Regions from separate parts of the Pseudomonas sp. F2 genome, predicted to be linked through region 2. Evidence: riboswitches for the same ligand, from Rfam matches in the RefSeq annotation. Region 2 holds a riboswitch; the other holds the start of a gene.
The links. A riboswitch is a leader RNA that binds a small molecule or an ion and turns the genes downstream of it on or off. The one in region 2 is predicted to bind cobalamin.
Positions count from the first base shown of each region.

Region 1 (8,593 bases), 1.5 Mb from region 2:
AGTGGCGTGGCAACGAACTTCACCGTTCACAGTTGCGGGGGCAGCCGCGGCTTTGACCGCGTTCCCTTCTTAGCTTCGGCGTGGGCCGAAGAACCTCGAAGGTGCAAGGCTACGCATGGGTTGAGGATGGGTCAATGTTTGGATTGGGGGCATATCCGTTGCTGCGGGGGTTGCTGATTACGGTTTCGCCGTTGCGGCGGGTCACTTTTGCCAGACCTCGGGTTACGGGGTCTGGTTTTTTTTGGATTGGGGGCATATCCGTTTCTGCGGGTGTCGCCGCTGGCGGTTTCGCTCTTACAGCGAGTCACCTTTTCCAAACGCCGAAAAGGTAACCCAAAAGGCTTTGCCCCGGCGTACGGCACTTCGCTGAGGCTCAGTGTTCCCTCGCTACGGTGTCCATCCGGGGGCATCGCCTACGGTTTGCTTCGCTGCACCTCCTCTCGATGCATGCGGCTTCGCCGCACGGCGCTGCGCGCCTCCCCCCCTGATGGACACCTCCGCTCGGCCTGCCGAAGGGGCTGAAGGTCAAAAGCCACATCAAAAGCCAGAGCCAAAGCCAAAGCCAAAGCCAAAGCAGATCAAAAGATCGCAGCCTTCGGCAGCTCCTACAGGGGATTGGGTGTATTCAGTTAGAAATTTGGTCGGCTGTCAGGCCGCCATCGCTGGCAAGCCAGCTTCCAAAACTTTATTCGTGCACACCCCATGCGGCGAAGCCGCCCCACTCAACACGATGAGCGTTAGCTCGAGTACCGCTCTTGATCTGAGGGCCCGTCGGCAGGCTGAGTGGAGGGATTTATCCGGGGGTGGGAGCGCAGCGACCGTTTGGCGCAGCCAAACACAGCGAGAGGAGGTGCAGCGAAGCAAACCGTAGGCGCTGCCCCCGGATGAATCCCGTAGCGAAGGAACCCGAGCCTAAGCGAGGGCCGAACGTCAGGGCATAGACCTTTTGGTTACTTTTGGGGCGTTTGCCAAAAGTGACCCGCCGTAAGGGCGGAACCCTAAGTGGCCGTTACCGCAGCAACGGATCCACCCACAAAATTGACTAGTTTCCCCAACCCATGCTCTCCTACACAACTTGTTACGGGTGCCCTTCACAGGGTGAAACGGGAAACCGGTGAATCATGTGCTTTACTCAAAGCCATGTCAGTCCGGTGCTGCCCCCGCAACGGTAAGCGAGCGAAGCGTCGAATCCACTGTGCCATTGCGGCATGGGAAGGTGATGCTTGCAGGTCGGCCTGACGCCAACCCCTCGTGAGCCCGGAGACCGGCCCGCAACACACAGCGCGCATTTTGCGTCGCTGAACATAACAAACCCGCGGTGGGCGGGCGCTGTTCGAACCTCTGCGTGCGCGACTCGCAGGGGTTTTCATGCGCTCTATATCACCCGCTGACACTCCAGAGGGAAGCGCCATGTCGATCATCAGCAGCACCGCCAGCAACACCGACAACATCTCCAGCACCGCCACTTTGAGCCAACGCCTGACCGCCGCCATTTTCGCGTCGATCCTGGGCGCCAGCCTCGTTTACTTCGCCGGTTTCTCGCACATCGAAGCGGTGCACAACGCCGCTCACGATACCCGCCACAGCGCCGCGTTCCCGTGCCACTGAGACCAGCCGACATGATCAAGCGTATCGCGCAAACTGCAGGCTTCACCGGCCTGCTGGCCGCCCTGTTGCTGACGTTGCTGCAAAGCTTCTGGGTCTCGCCACTGATTCTGCAGGCTGAAACTTTCGAAAAATCCGAACCGGTGGCCGTTCACGAACACGCCGCCGGTACGGCCGCACACACTCACGACGCTGAAGCCTGGGAGCCGGAAGACGGCTGGCAGCGTGTGGTCTCGACCACCGGCGGCAATCTGGTGGTGGCGGTCGGTTTCGCGCTGATGCTCGCCGGCCTGTACACCCTGCGTGCACCGACCAAAACTTCGCAGGGCCTGCTCTGGGGCCTGGCCGGTTACGCGACCTTCGTCCTCGCGCCGACCCTCGGCCTGCCGCCTGAACTGCCGGGCACCGCTGCCGCCGATCTGGCGTCGCGGCAAACGTGGTGGATCGGCACCGCCGCTTCCACCGCAGTCGGCCTGGCCCTCATCGTGTTCAGCCGTCACTGGCTGATGAAGCTGCTGGGCGTGGCGATCCTCGCCGTGCCGCATGTGATCGGCGCGCCGCAACCGGAAGTGCATTCGATGCTCGCTCCGGAAGCCTTGGAAGCCCAGTTCAAAATCGCTTCGCAGCTGACCAACGTGGCGTTCTGGCTGGCCTTGGGCCTGATCAGCGCCTGGTTGTTCCGCCGCAAAAGCGCTGGTCAATACCACGCATGACCGATGACCGCGCAGCGCCGACCCTGGTGGTCGGCCTGGGCTGCCAGCGCGGCTGCCCGGCCAGCACGCTGCGCGCGTTACTCGATCAGGCGTTGCAGGCGCATCGTATAGAACTCGAGGCGGTCAAGGCCCTGGCCAGCATCGACCTGAAACGCGATGAACCCGGTCTGCAGGAACTGGCCAGCCAACTGGCGCTGCCGCTGTTGTATTTCAGCAGCGAAGAATTGGCCATTTACCAGCAGCGACTGAGCCATCACTCGCAGATTGCCTATGAGCGCACCGGTTGCTACGGTGTGGCGGAAAGTGCCGCCCTGGCCCTGGCCGAGCAGTTGATTCAGGCACCGGCAAAGCTGCTGATTTCCCGGCAGAAATACGCTCAGGCGACACTGGCATTGGCCGGCGCTGCGTAAATTCCCGATAATCCCCCTGTTTGATCATGAGCAATCTTCATCTGAAGCGTTGCCCTGCCCCGCTTTTCACAGGATGTCTTCATGACCGTCTACTTCATCGGCGCCGGCCCCGGCGACCCGGAATTGATCACCGTCAAAGGCCAGCGACTGATTCGCAGTTGCCCGGTAATCATTTACGCAGGCTCGCTGGTGCCGGCCGCCGTGCTCGCGGGACATCAGGCGGAAACGGTGGTCAACAGCGCCGAATTGCATCTGGAGCAGATCATTGAACTGATCACAACCGCCCACGGCAAGGGCCAGGACGTGGCGCGGGTGCACTCGGGTGATCCGAGCCTGTACGGTGCGATTGGCGAGCAGATTCGTTATCTGCGCGAGTTGAATATTCCGTTCGAAATCATCCCCGGCGTCACCGCCACCGCCGCCTGTGCAGCCTTGCTTGGCGCCGAGTTGACGCTGCCGGATGTGTCACAGAGCGTGATTCTGACCCGCTATGCGGACAAAACCGCGATGCCCGCCGGCGAGGAACTCGGCGATCTGGCACAACATGGCGCGACCATGGCGATTCACCTGGGGGTCAATCATCTGCAGAAAATCATCACTGAATTGCTGCCGCATTACGGCGCGGATTGCCCGATTGCAGTGATTCACCGGGCGACGTGGCCGGATCAGGACTGGGTGGTGGGGACGCTGGAGGACATTGCGGCGAAGGTTGCGGCCAAGGGGTTTCGGCGTACGGCGTTGATTCTGGTGGGTCGGGTGCTGGGCAGTGAGGTGTTCAGCGAGTCATCGTTGTATCGCGCGGGGCATGCACATCTCTACAGACCCTGAGTCAGATGAGTTTTGTGGCTGGATAAAGAACCTGTGGTGAGGGGATTTATCCCCGATGAACTGCGCAGCAGTTCCATTTCTTGGGCTGCTTCGCACCCCATCGGGGATAAATCCCCTCGCTACAAAAGGACATAAAAAACGGCGCTCACGGGGCGCCGTTTTTCATGTTCGCAGTGAACACCTTACTCAGTAGTAGGCGTTTTCTTTCTGCGTGTGGTCGGTCACGTCGCGCACACCTTTGAGCTCTGGAATACGCTCAAGCAAGGTGCGCTCGATGCCTTCCTTCAGGGTCACGTCGGCCTGGCCGCAGCCCTGGCAGCCGCCGCCGAACTGCAGCACGGCAATGCCGTCCTCGACCACATCGATCAGGCTGACCTGACCGCCGTGGCTGGCCAGCCCCGGGTTGATTTCGGTTTGCAGGTAATAGTTGATGCGCTCGTTGACCGGGCTGTCGGCGTTGACCATCGGGACTTTGGCGTTTGGCGCCTTGATGGTCAGCTGGCCGCCCATGCGGTCGGTGGCGTAGTCGACGACGGCATCGTCGAGAAACGCTTCGCTGAACGAGTCGATATAGGCGGTGAAGCTTTTCAGCCCCAGCGCGGTATCTTCAGGTTTTTCTTCGCCCGGCTTGCAGTAGGCAATGCAGGTTTCGGCGTACTGGGTGCCAGGCTGGGTGATGAAGACGCGGATGCCGATACCCGGGGTGTTCTGCTTGGAGAGCAGATCGGCCAAGTAATCGTGGGCGGCGTCGGTAATGGTAATAGCGGTCATGGAAACTCCTCGCAGGCTTGGGCGCAGTTTACGCCAATCATTGCGCCGGACAAAGTCCTAGTATTTTTGTCGGGAAAGATTCTCGACGGGTACGCGCAGCGGTTCGCCATCGATCCGTGCTTTAAGCCACCGATAGCTGCGTTTTTCCACCCATTCGTAGCTCAACCACGACCCCACAGCGATGGCCACCGCGCAGACGATGAACATCAGATACGGGTTGACCCCGTAACGCCGCGCGATAAAACCGCCAACCGACAGCACCAGCACATGCATCAGATACACCGAATAGGAACAGTCACCGAGCCATTTCATCACGCGGTTGTGCTCGACGTAGCGCTCCAGTGCCATACACGCCATCACCAGCACCGCGCTCGGAATCCCCCAGTTCAACAACCTTGGCGCCGGCGTCAGGTGGTAAACCGCTGTCAACGCGGCCCCCATCGCCAACAGCGGCAGCCATAAACCTGCACCGATCCAGCCCCGGCGATAGAGCACGCCAATGCCGATCCCCAGCAAAAATTCGTAGACGATGTCCGAACGGTAAAACTCGTTGATCCAGCCAAACGCCTGACAAACCGAAAACAGCAACGCGCCAACCACCAGCAAGCGCACCTGCCAGCGGAACACCAGCGCACAGGCGAACAACACATAGAAAAGCATCTCGTAATTGAGCGTCCAGCCGACATTCAGCGTCGGATAGATCCCATAACCGCCGGGATTCTGCGCAGGAATGAATAGCAGCGACAGCAGGACATGCGCCCAGTCCACCGACTGATCCGGCAACAGCGGTCGGGCGAACACCACCAGCAACGCCATCAGCAGCGTGTACAGCCAGTATGCCGGGACGATGCGCGACAGCCGATACAGCAGAAACCGCGCCGGAGGCAACGACTTGCTTTCGGTAGACAAGAAAATCACCAGCCCGCTGATGACGAAGAAGACATCGACGCCGACTGCGCCTTTATCAATGAAGAACTGCCCGACCGGGCCGCGCGCCTTGAAGTCGAAGAAAATCTGCATGAAGTGATGGCAGACCACGGTCCACGCGGCAAGCGCGCGCAGGGCCTGCACTGAAATCAACATGATCGGCTCCCGTGCACAATTCCTGAATCACCTCCGCCCCCCCTGTAGGAGCTGCGGCACGCTGCGATCTTTTGATCTTTGTTGTTAAAGAATCAAAAGATCGCAGCCTCGTTGCACTCGGCAGCTCCTACAGGGGCTTTGCGGTGTTGCTTGGAGTTGGGACAGCAGGTCGATCTCAACGATCAAAGATTCTCGTAGCGGTTCATGTCCAGCACGCCCTCTTCCTCCGGTTCGGTTTCGTGGATGTACTGGCTCAGGTCGTGAAAATAGAACCAGAATTGCGGATGACTGCGACGGATCCCCCAACGTTCGACGATTTTCTCGAAGCGATCGGCATCCTTGGCGCTTTCCATGGCATCGACAAACTCCGGGACTTGCGCGGCCGGAATGTTGAACATGAAATTCGGGTAACTGCTGAGCACGCCTGGATAAATGGTCAAGGTGTCGAGTCCCGGTTGATAGCGCAGGGATTCGCCCAACAGAAACGCCACGTTGCTGTGCGCACGGTTGCGCAGCAAGCTGTAGACCTCGCGTTTGCCGCTGCGGGTTTCGATGCGCAGCAAGGTGGCTTCCGGCAATTGGTCGATGACCTTGAGACCGGCGGCCGGTCGTGACGTCAGGCGGCTCAGCGCCTGTTCGGCGTTCTGCAACGCCGGATCAATGTTCGGCCGCGAGCAGTAGGCGCCATCACAGCGGTTGATCTGATCCGGCCGCGCATTGAGGTCGCCGTAGCGTGCCAGCAGTTGCATGGCGAAGTCGTATTTCGGGTCCTTCGGATCGAGTTTCAGCCCGGTCGGTTTGTCGTCGTCAATGGCTTCGTAGTCGAGCCACATCTTGAACTGGCCGCTGCTCTGATACCAATCGTCGAGATAGTCCTCACGGGAATCGGCCGGCATCAGACGCAGGAAGTTCTGTTCGGCGCCGTTGCGGATCAGGTCGAAATACAGACGGGTCTGCGCCTGATGGGAGACGTTGCCGAACACATCGAAGTTGACTGCCAACTGGTAATAAGTGCGCTCCAGCAGCGGATAGTCAAACAGCCACATCGTTTGCGGCACTTCGCCGATCAGGCCTTTGGTCACCGAAGCGCTGTCGAAGTGGCGGAAAATGCTCAGCAGCGCGTTGTCGTTGCCGGCCCACAGGGTCGACCAGCTCGGCGGCGGTTGGTCAGCGTAGCTGTCGCGGCGCAGGGCTTCGTATTCGTTGCGCTTGTTGCGGTAGTTGTGCCACAGGCTCAGGACACTGCCGACGTCATCGTTCTGCCCCGGCATTGCCAGCAACGGCGTGGCCTGGCCGCGATAGTTGGGGTCGGTGATGTACAGATCGTGTTCCGGCGCCTGGAACAGCGCCCAGAAGTTATCGCGGATCACATCCGTCGCAATCTGCCCACGGCACACCGGCCCGCGAATGAAGGTGCGGACGAAGTATTCGGCATTGTCGAGCATGAACTGGTAGCGCGCCTGCGCCGGAATCGCTTCGAACGTGGCGAACGGGTTGGCCCGGCTCTGCGGCCCGTACCCCGGTAACGCGTTGACTTGCCAGTTGCCGCTGTAGAACAGGCTCTTGACCCGCGCCATCTTCGCCGGGCTCAGCGGATAAGTGATGTGGGTCTTGTGCACGATCACCCCTTGCACCGGCCACAGGCGGTAATACACCTGAGTGCCCGGATCGTCGTTCGGGCGGCGGGTGGCGATCAGGTCGATCGGCTGCCCGGTCGGCGTGCGCGAACGCACCCACTGGAAGTAGTGCCCCGGCTCGCCGTCCTTGAAATAGATATGGGCGAGGAACCAGTGTTCGAACAACCAGCGCCCGACCAGACTCTGCCGCGCGCCCGGGGTGTTGAGCAGGTTTTCCCACTGCACGATTTGCAGCGCTTCTTTGGCGCTTGGGGCCAGGCCTTGCTCGTCGATCGGCGCACCGGACGCCAGCCAGCGTTGCAGGGTCTGGTATTGCTGATCGGTGAGGCCGGTCACCGCCAGCGGCATGCCTTCTTTCGGATGGGCGCCGGCATAGCCTTCAAACTCGGCGGGCATCGCACACATGTTTTCCCGTTGCAGGCCGAGGACGATCTCTTCCGGCAACCTGGCATTCGGGGTCAGCGGGGTTTTGTGGCCCAGTTCCAGCATGCGCGCCATCAGCGCCGCCTGACTGCCCTGAGCGTCGAGCACCGAATAGAAGCCCTTCTGCTGCCACGCACGTTTGCCGAATGCGTCATAGAACAGTCGCGTGGTCGGCGCGGCCTGGGTGCGCTCGCCGTCGTAGACCGGCATCTTGCTCGCGCCACGGCCAGCGCCTTCACCGCTGCCCAGATTGAGCTGGCACGCCGAGTCGTAGCACGCATGGCAGGCCACGCACTTCTCGGTGAAGATCGGCTGGATGTCTCGGGTGTACGAAATAGCAGGAGAAATCGCGGGTTCCTGCGCCACGGCGCCCCAGCTTAAAAACAGCAAGAAAATGCTGATGACGCGGTACGACATGCCCTTGATCCCGATCCAGAAAAAAACGCCCGCGATTCTACAGTATGACGCCCGTACCAACATGAGCGATATTCATGCAAAAGCGGCACATGCTCCAAAAGCGCACAGGTTTGCTATGATCCCGGCCCTTCGTCATGGTCTTTTCGAGTAGTCCCAATGTCTGATCGCAGCGTCCGCCTTCAAGCTCTCAAGCAAGCCCTCAAAGAGCGCATCCTGATACTCGATGGCGGCATGGGCACGATGATCCAGAGCTACAAGCTCGAGGAGCAGGATTATCGCGGCAAACGCTTCGCCGACTGGCCGAGCGACGTCAAGGGCAACAACGACCTGTTGGTCATCACCCGTCCGGACGTGATCGGCGGCATCGAAAAGGCTTATCTGGATGCCGGCGCCGACATTCTGGAAACCAACACCTTCAACGCAACGCGCATTTCCATGGCTGACTACGGCATGGAAGAACTGGCGTACGAATTAAACGTAGAAGGCGCGCGCCTGGCGCGCAAGGTGGCCGACGCCAAGACCGCCGAGAACCCGGACAAGCCACGCTTCGTCGCCGGCGTACTCGGCCCGACCAGCCGTACCTGCTCGCTGTCGCCTGACGTCAACAACCCCGGCTACCGCAACGTCACCTTCGATGAACTGGTAGAAAACTACACCGAAGCCACCAAAGGCCTGATCGAGGGCGGCGTCGACCTGATCCTGATCG
Region 1 is NZ_CM169904.1:1,766,555-1,775,147, forward strand. Features, by position in the region: cobalamin riboswitch at 1-113, opposite strand, end outside; cobalamin riboswitch at 1,066-1,287, shown strand; gene AC193Q_RS07790 (CbtB domain-containing protein) at 1,411-1,608, shown strand; gene AC193Q_RS07795 (CbtA family protein) at 1,620-2,318, shown strand; gene AC193Q_RS07800 (cobalamin biosynthesis protein) at 2,315-2,728, shown strand; gene cobM (precorrin-4 C(11)-methyltransferase) at 2,810-3,556, shown strand; gene nfuA (Fe-S biogenesis protein NfuA) at 3,743-4,327, opposite strand; gene AC193Q_RS07815 (acyltransferase family protein) at 4,385-5,410, opposite strand; gene AC193Q_RS07820 (fatty acid cis/trans isomerase) at 5,593-7,887, opposite strand; gene metH (methionine synthase) at 8,044-8,593, shown strand, end outside.
Region 1: another riboswitch for cobalamin. It lies ahead of AC193Q_RS07790 (CbtB domain-containing protein); the one in region 2 lies ahead of cobO (cob(I)yrinic acid a,c-diamide adenosyltransferase).

Region 2 (8,593 bases):
ATTTCCGGCAGCGTACGACGGCCGAAAATGTGTTTTTCACGATCGTCCATCAGCGCCGCGACCAGCACTTCGGCGCAGTCGTTGATGCCTTCGACCTTGAGCTTCATGAACTCGTCACTGCGCTCGCCGAGGGCTTCGGCGGTACGCACGCGTTCTTCTTCGACGAGGTTCTGGATCTGCCCACGCAAGGCGCGATCGCTGATGCGGATAAAGCGCCACGGCTGCATCAGACCGACGCTGGGCGCCTGATGCGCGGCTTCCAGCAGACGGCGCAGCAGCTCCGGCTCGACCGTGCCGCCGGTGAAGTGGCGCATGTCGCGGCGCTCGGCGATGGCTCGGTAGACGGCTGCGCGTTCGGCCTCGGAATAGGCGTTGTCGATCATGGCCCCATCGCTGGCAAGCCAGCTCCCACAGGGGATCGCGTTTCTTCAGGCATGACACCGGCCACTGTGGGAGCTGGCTTGCCAGCGATGGCGGCCTTGAGATCTGGCGCAAACAATGCGGCAATCGCCGCCGGATTCGACGGAAAGTAAAAATGCACGTACGACGCCGTCATCCGCCCCTCCCGATAAACCGCCTCCGCCCCGCGCCCGCCATTCGGGCTGACTCCCCGGGCAATCGGCGTCAGTTCGGTGCTGGTCAGGGAATGGTGATAGGTGTGGCCGCGCAACGAACCTTCTGGCAAATCCACCGCTTGCAGTGCCAGTGCCGCCAGACGTTTTTGCATCACCGCCTCACCGCGCAGCAGCCCGACCAGTTCGGCGCGGGTGCCTTCGACATCGGTCAACGCGTCGAGCAGATAGAGCATGCCGCCGCACTCGGCAAGCAGCGGTTTGCCGGCAGCGTGGTGCGCGCGAATCGCATCCAGCATCGCGGTGTTTTGCCCCAGCGCCACATGGTGCAATTCCGGGTAACCACCGGGCAGATACAGACTGTCGGCCTCGGGCAATTGCGTATCGCGGATCGGCGAGAAGAAGCTCAACTCAGCGCCCATCGCCCGCAGCAGATCGAGGCTGGCACCGTAGGTGAAGGCAAAGGCTTCGTCACGAGCGACGGCAATTCGCACGCCTTCGAGCAGCGGCTCAGCAGGGATCACTTCAGGCGCGGCGAATTCCACGGCGGGTGGCAGCGCTACCTCGCAAGTGCCGGCCAAGGCTTCGGCGGCGGCGTCGAGGCGCACATCGAGATCATTGAGTTCGCTGGCCTGCACCAGGCCGAGATGGCGGCTTGGCAGTTCGATCCCGGTTTCCCGGGACAATGCGCCGTACCAGCGCAGGCCTTCGGTGAGGCTGCCTTCCAGCAACTGCGCATGGCGCACCGTGCCGACGCGGTTGGCCAGCACGCCGGCAAACGGCAAGTCCGGCTGATAGCGCGCCAGGCCCAGGGCCAATGCGCCGAACGTCTGGGCCATGGCCGTGCCGTCGATGACGCCGAGCACCGGCACGCCGAAATGCCGTGCCAGATCGGCGCTCGATGGCGTACCGTCAAACAGGCCCATCACGCCTTCAATCAGGATCAGATCGGCTTCGGCGGCGGCTTCCCACAACAGGCGGCGGCTTTCCTGCTCGCCAACCATCCACATGTCCAGTTGATACACCGGCGCACCGCTGGCGCGTTCGAGAATCATCGGGTCGAGGAAGTCCGGGCCGCACTTGAACACGCGCACCTTGCGCCCCTGATTGCGATGCAAGCGAGCGAGCGCGGCGGTGACGGTGGTCTTGCCCTGACCGGAGGCCGGCGCGGCGATCAGTACCGCCGGGCAGTGACGTGGTTGATTCAAAGTTCGACGCCTTTCTGCGCTTTGATGCCGGCCTGGAAGGCGTGCTTGAGCATGCCCATTTCGGTGACGGTATCGCCCATTTCGATCATTTCCGGCTTGGCCGCGCGACCGGTGACGATCACGTGCTGCATCGGCGGACGCGCCTGCAGGTCGCTGAGCACTCGATCCAGATCGAGGTAGCCGTGTTTCAGGGCGATGTTCAGTTCATCCAGCACCACCAGGCCGATCGACGGATCACGCAGCAGCTCGCGAGACACTGCCCACGCAGCTTCAGCGGCGGCGATGTCACGCTGGCGATCCTGGGTTTCCCAGGTGAAACCCTCGCCCATCACGTGAAAACGCACTTGCTCGGGGAAGCGGCGGAAGAACAACTCTTCACCGGTGCTGTTGCGGCCCTTGATGAATTGCACCACGCCACACTGCATGCCGTGGCCCATGGCACGGGCAAGCATGCCGAACGCCGAGCTGCTTTTGCCTTTGCCATTGCCGGTCAACACCAGCACCAGGCCGCACTCGTCAGGGGAATTGGCGATGCGTTCGTCGATCACGGCTTTTTTGCGCTGCATACGCGCCAGATGGCGTTCGTCGCGCTCGGGGGAATCGGTCATGGGGGAGCTCTCCGTTGAGGCTGGATAACGGCGGGCAGGCACAAGAACAGACGGCAAAAAGCCTGGCATCGCCCACCGTGATGCCGCTGGATGGATCAGGCCGGTCTCCGGGCTCATGAGCGGCGAATCGCCTGACTGCGCGCCTTCCCGCGTCGGTCGACACAGTGGCTCAATGCGCAGTTTTCACTCATTTACCGTTGCGGGGGCAGCGCCGGGATCGTGATCGTGCTTCACCTGAAGACAACCCTCACCGGCTTCCCTGTTTCACTCTGTCGACACGCGTCACAGAGCACCTGAAACAAGCCGCGAAGGTTAGAGGGTTGGGGGTGGAGCGTCAATTAAAGAGGGGGCCGTCGGGCGAATAACTGTCGCCGATCAATTATCTGACGCCAATCTTGTGCCACACTGAGACAAGTGATATCAAAGAGCCATGCTTTTGATTGAAAAAGCACACCACAACAATAAGGATGATGACGATGCAAGGCATGATCATCAGCAACCCGCGCCTGGAATTCCTGCGCCCGGTGCTTGAACGCTGGTTTGACTGTATTGACCGTTACAACGCGGTACGCGGTGACAACGACACGCCCTATTGGCATGACGAGAAAGCCAATCTCGGCTTGCTTTCCGCTGCGGCCTGGATGGCCGAGCTGGTGACCCTCTGCGATACCACCACCCGCAAACAGAACGAGGACGGCGAGCGCAATGCCCGCGCCGACCTGTTCATCGCCGGGGCCGAAGACCGCGCCTACCTCCAGGCTACCCAGCGCTGGCCGCGGGTCAACAACCTCAATCTGACCCAGGCCCTGCTGGACATCACCAGCGATGCCAAACGCATCAGCTTCGCCAGCGACCTCAAGCTCGGCTGCCTGTTCGTCGCCCCGCAGAAGGCCCAGCACAGCGCCAGCCCCGAAGAACTGCAGGACATGGTCGACGACCTGCAAAAGGAGCATTGCTGCGCCGTGGCCTGGTATTTCCCCTACGCCTACCGCAAGTTGCGCAGCGAAGCGGGCAATTATCACCCGGGCATCGCCGTGCTGTTCAAAGAGGCTCGCGGATAGCGGTTGAACCATCGGGTGCGCAGGGTTCTCTATGATTAAGCATGCATTCATAGGGAAGATCAGCAATGCGCAAAACCCGACTCGCTCTCGTCATCGCTCTCGCCGGAGGGCTCGCCGCCTGCGGTGAATCCTCCAGCCTGCAAGTTTCCGACGGCACTGGACCGTCACCGAAACTGCCTGAACCGAACAAAACCCTGATCCCGACGGTGAACATCGCCCCAGCGGTCGGCTGGCCTGCAGGTGGCAAACCGACCGCCGCAGCCGGTACGCAAGTGGCTGCATTTGCCGAAGGCCTCGATCACCCACGCTGGCTCTACGTGCTGCCCAACGGTGACGTATTGGTGGCGGAAACCAACGCGCCACCCAAACCGGATGACAGCAGCGGTATTCGCGGCTGGGTGATGAAGAAAGTCATGGGCAAAGCCGGTGCCGGCGTGCCAAGCCCGAACCGCATCACCCTGCTGCGCGACGCCGATCACGACGGCGTGGCCGAGACCCGCACGGTGTTTCTGCAGAACCTCAACTCGCCGTTCGGCATGACCCTGGTCGGCAACGATTTGTACGTCGCTGACACTGATCGCCTGCTGCGCTTCCACTACGAACCCGGTGCGACGGAGATCAACACACAGCCGATCAAGGTTACCGACCTGCCGGGCGGTACGCTGAACCATCACTGGACCAAGAACGTCATCGCCAGCAAGGACGGTAGCAAGCTGTATGTCACCGTCGGCTCGAACAGCAATGTCGGCGAGAATGGTCTGGATAAAGAGGAAGGTCGCGCCGCGATCTGGGAAGTGGATCGCGCCACGGGCAATCACCGGATCTTCGCCTCGGGCATTCGTAACCCCAACGGCCTGGCGTGGGAGCCCACCACAGGCGCGCTGTGGACAGCGGTCAACGAACGTGACGAAATCGGCAGCGACCTGGTGCCGGACTACATCACCTCGGTCAAGGACGGTGGCTTCTATGGCTGGCCTTTCAGCTATTACGGTCAGCACGTGGATGTGCGGGTGAAGCCGCAGAATCTGGATCTGGTGGCCAAGGCCATCGCTCCGGATTATGCCGTCGGCCCGCACACCGCCTCGCTGGGCCTGACCTTCGCCGAGGGCAACAACTTGCCCGCGCAGTTCAAGGAAGGCGCGTTTATCGGCCAGCACGGGTCGTGGAACCGCAAACCGCACAGTGGCTATAAGGTGATTTTTGTACCATTCACCGCCGGCAAGCCGAACGGAGCACCGGTGGATGTGCTGACCGGCTTCCTCGACAAGGACGAGAACGCATTGGGCCGCCCGGTTGGCGTGGTGATTGACCAGCAAGGTGGTTTGCTGGTGGCCGATGATGTGGGGAACAAGGTGTGGCGAGTGTCGTCCGCCAAGTAACGTGGGCCCGCCACAAAACAACTGTGGGAGCGAGCCTGCTCGCGAATGCGGAGTGTCAGCCTACATTGAGTTGACTGATACACCGCTTTCGCGAGCAGGCTCGCTCCCACATTAGGATTGCTGCGATTTTTTACTAGGGGTTATGCGCCAGATGCTCCGGCTGCAACACCCGCTTGGCACTCAAATACGCCTTCTGCCAATACGCCTTCGACAGGCTGTCCAGCTTCACTGTGCCGCCGGTGGCTGGCGCATGCACGAAGCGACCTTCCCCCACGTAGATCCCCGCATGGCTGACCTGAGAGCCGCCGTTGGTGGCGAAGAAGATCAGGTCGCCGGTCTGCAACCCTTCCTTGCCCACATTCGGCGCCTGCATCACGATCATCTCGCGGGTGGAGCGCGGCAGGGAGATGCCGGCGGCATCGCGGTAGACGAAACCGATCAGACCGCTGCAATCAAACCCGGAGTCTGGCGTGTTGCCGCCCCAGCGATAGGGCGTGCCAACCAGGCCCAGCGCGCGAAACAGCACGTCCTCAGCAGCGGGCGAAAAAGCTTGGGAGGGCCCGAACACCACCGGAGCGCGTACCACGGGCGCAGGCGGCGGGGTGCGGCTGGCGCAGGCGCTGAGCAGCGCTGCGAAGAAAATCAATGTGAGGCGGGCCGACATCGTCATAAGCAGAACATCCTGATCTGGCTGCGGCTTTCTCTGCCGAATGGACAGAAACAAAACCGCCTGCGGAGCACGCAGGCGGTTTGCCATCAATATAGATACAGGATTCTAGCGGCTACACGGCAAACTTCAAGTAAGACTTTAACTTCACCTTGTAAAGTCTAGGTCTACTCCCTTGCCGGGATCCGTTTTTGTCGCCACGGACGTGGCGACAACGGGGAATTACTTGCGAGCGGTGACCACGGTCGGTGCCATCGCGAGGGCGCGCTTGGCTTCGATGAAGGTCTTGCTCCAGTAGCTGTCACCCAGGCTGTCGATGCGGACACCGCCGCTGCGACGGCTGCTGGAGTGAATGAACTGATTGTCACCCAGGTAGATCCCGGCGTGGCTTACACGACCGCGACGACCATTGGTGGCGAAGAACAGCAGATCGCCCGGCTCAAGATTACCGCGCGAGACCAGAGGCGCATCCACGTTGATCATTTCGCGGGTGGAGCGCGGCAGATTCATGCCGGCTTCTTCGCGGAACAGATAACCGATGAAACCGCTGCAGTCAAAACCGGCTTCAGAGGTACCGCCGAAACGGTAACGGGTACCGATCAGGGACATGCCGCGTTCGAGGATGCTGTCGGCCAGAACCGGAAGCTCGTAGGGCTTCTTGCCGTTGAAATCGGCGAGTTCTTTTTCGGTGGCCAGCTCTTCCTGATAAATAACGGAAGACTGGGCAGTGGCAGAATTTCTAACCTGTTGAGGCTGCTCTTGAACTGGAGAATGAGCAGCGCAACCGAACAACAGGGTGACGAGTGCGAGAGGCACGAGGGGTGCGAAGCGATTTAGCATGGGCACGACCGTGGCTGAAGTTGTAAAGAAGCCGAGACTATGCCCGCTATCGGCCTCATTTGCAAATTCAATCGATCTTTTTGTGACTTCCCGGTTTCTCGTTTACATCTAAGCGCTTAAGCCCATTTGACTCGATACGCAGTCTGCACCCCGTGCGGAAAAGCGGATTTTCTGGCGCCTGAAATATGTCGAAACCGCCTGAAACCTGCGGATTTCAAGGGCTGCACTACCAGCCGAGGGTTTCCTTCAGGAACGGAATGGTCAGCTTGCGTTGCGCCTGCAACGAAGCCTGATCCAGCTGTTCGAGCAGGTCGAACAATGCACTCATGCTGCGGGTGCCACGGGTCAGAATAAAGTGTCCGACTTCATCGGTCAGGTGCAGGCCGCGTCGCGAAGCACGCAATTGCAGGGCACGCAATTTGTCTTCATCGGAAAGCGGGCGCATCTGGAAAATCAGCGCCAGCGTCAGACGCGATTTGAGGTCTGCCAGTTTCACCGGCAGCTCGCGAGGCGAGGTTGAAGCGGCAATCAGCAAGCGTCGACCACTGTCGCGCAGACGGTTAAACAGATGAAACATCGCCTCTTCCCAGTCCGGCTTGCCGGCAATCACCTGCAAGTCATCGAGACAGACCAGTTCATACTGTTCAAGGTTGTCGAGAATTTCGATGCCGCGATCCATCAATTCGGCCAGCGGCAGGTACACCGCCGGCTCACCCATCTGCTCAAAACGCAGGCAAGCCGCCTGCAACAGATGCGTACGCCCTACCCCATGCTTGCCCCACAGGTAGATCAGGCTTTCGGTCCAGCCGGCGTCGGCTTCGCATAGGCGCTCGACATAGCCGAGTGCAGCGGCATTGGCGCCTGGGTAGTAGTTGATGAAGGTGGCGTCGTCACGCAGACGCACACCTAGGGGCAGCTGAATCGGTTTCATGCTGACTGAACAGTTCTCAAGGAACCGTTAGTGGCCTCTGTGTAAAGTTTGCGAAGTTTATACCCGTGAAGCTGAGCGCACAATGCGACAGACCTCAAGCAAAATCAAAGGTTTGCGTTAACACGCTGGTTTTATGACAGTTTCTCTGACGCGCTAGCGAACCAATCCTCCGCAAAACACGGGCCAACCCGGCACAATGCCGGGCCACCCGTGATCGGATTACAACTCGGGTTCATCTGCCCCGCTGTAGATATCCGAGTCCTTGTACAAATCGTGCACGTGACGCACCAGCACCATGATCACCGCCGCCACCGGTAGTGCCAGCAGCACACCGGTAAAGCCGAACAGCTCGCCGCCGGCCAGAATCGCGAAAATCACCGCCACCGGATGCAGACCGATCCGGTCCCCCACCAGCAAAGGCGTCAGCACCATGCCTTCCAGCGCTTGTCCGACCATGAACACCGCCACAATCCCGATCATCGGATACAGATCACCACCGAACTGGAACAAGCCGGCAATCAGCGCCGCGCCAATCCCGATCACGAAGCCCATGTACGGCACGATGGCCGCCAGACCGGCGATCAGGCCGATCAACAGCCCCAGTTCCAGCCCAACGATCATCAGACCTGCTGCGTAGATTACGCCCAGCGCCAGCATCACCAGCAACTGCCCGCGCACGAACGCGCCGAGCACCTCGTGGCACTCCCCCGCAAGCGAGACGATGGTTTCTTCACGATCACGCGGCAACAGGCTGCGGATCTTGGCCATCATCACGTCCCAGTCGCGCAGCAGATAAAAACTTACCACCGGGATCAGCACCAGATTCGCCAGCCAGCCGATCAGCGCCAGGCTCGAGGCCGTGGCCTGACTCAGCACCACACCGACGATGTCGGTGGTCTGCCCCATGTGCTCGCTGATCGCGGCCTTGACCTTGTCGAACTTCCAGAAGCCGTCCGACAGCCCCAGTTTCGACTGCGCCCAGGGCAGCGCCGTGTGCTGCAGCCAATCGAGCATCTGCGGCGCCAGTTCGTACAAGCGCAGCAACTGCTTGGCGAGCATCGGTACCAACACCAGCAACAACGTGGTGACAATCAGGGTGAACAAGGCAAACACCGCGATCACGCCCCAGGTTCGCGACAGGCCCAGCCGTTCCAGACGATCCACCAGCGGATCGAACAGGTACGCCAGCAGCAACGCCACCAGAAACGGCGTGAGGATCGGGTGCAGCAACCAGACAAACGCGCAAAGCAGGACTACCCCACCGAGCCAGAACCAACGCCGCGTATCGGCCATGTATCACTCCTGCTTCTATATAAGGAAAGACTTA
Region 2 is NZ_CM169904.1:242,439-251,031, reverse strand. Features, by position in the region: gene bluB (5,6-dimethylbenzimidazole synthase) at 1-383, opposite strand, end outside; gene AC193Q_RS01135 (cobyrinic acid a,c-diamide synthase CobB) at 380-1,780, opposite strand; gene cobO (cob(I)yrinic acid a,c-diamide adenosyltransferase) at 1,777-2,388, opposite strand; cobalamin riboswitch at 2,470-2,700, opposite strand; gene AC193Q_RS01125 (hypothetical protein) at 2,865-3,449, shown strand; gene AC193Q_RS01120 (PQQ-dependent sugar dehydrogenase) at 3,515-4,828, shown strand; gene AC193Q_RS01115 (C40 family peptidase) at 4,962-5,498, opposite strand; gene AC193Q_RS01110 (NlpC/P60 family protein) at 5,718-6,335, opposite strand; gene hda (DnaA regulatory inactivator Hda) at 6,562-7,266, opposite strand; gene AC193Q_RS01100 (AI-2E family transporter) at 7,486-8,559, opposite strand; gene AC193Q_RS01095 (DUF2066 domain-containing protein) at 8,591-8,593, opposite strand, start outside.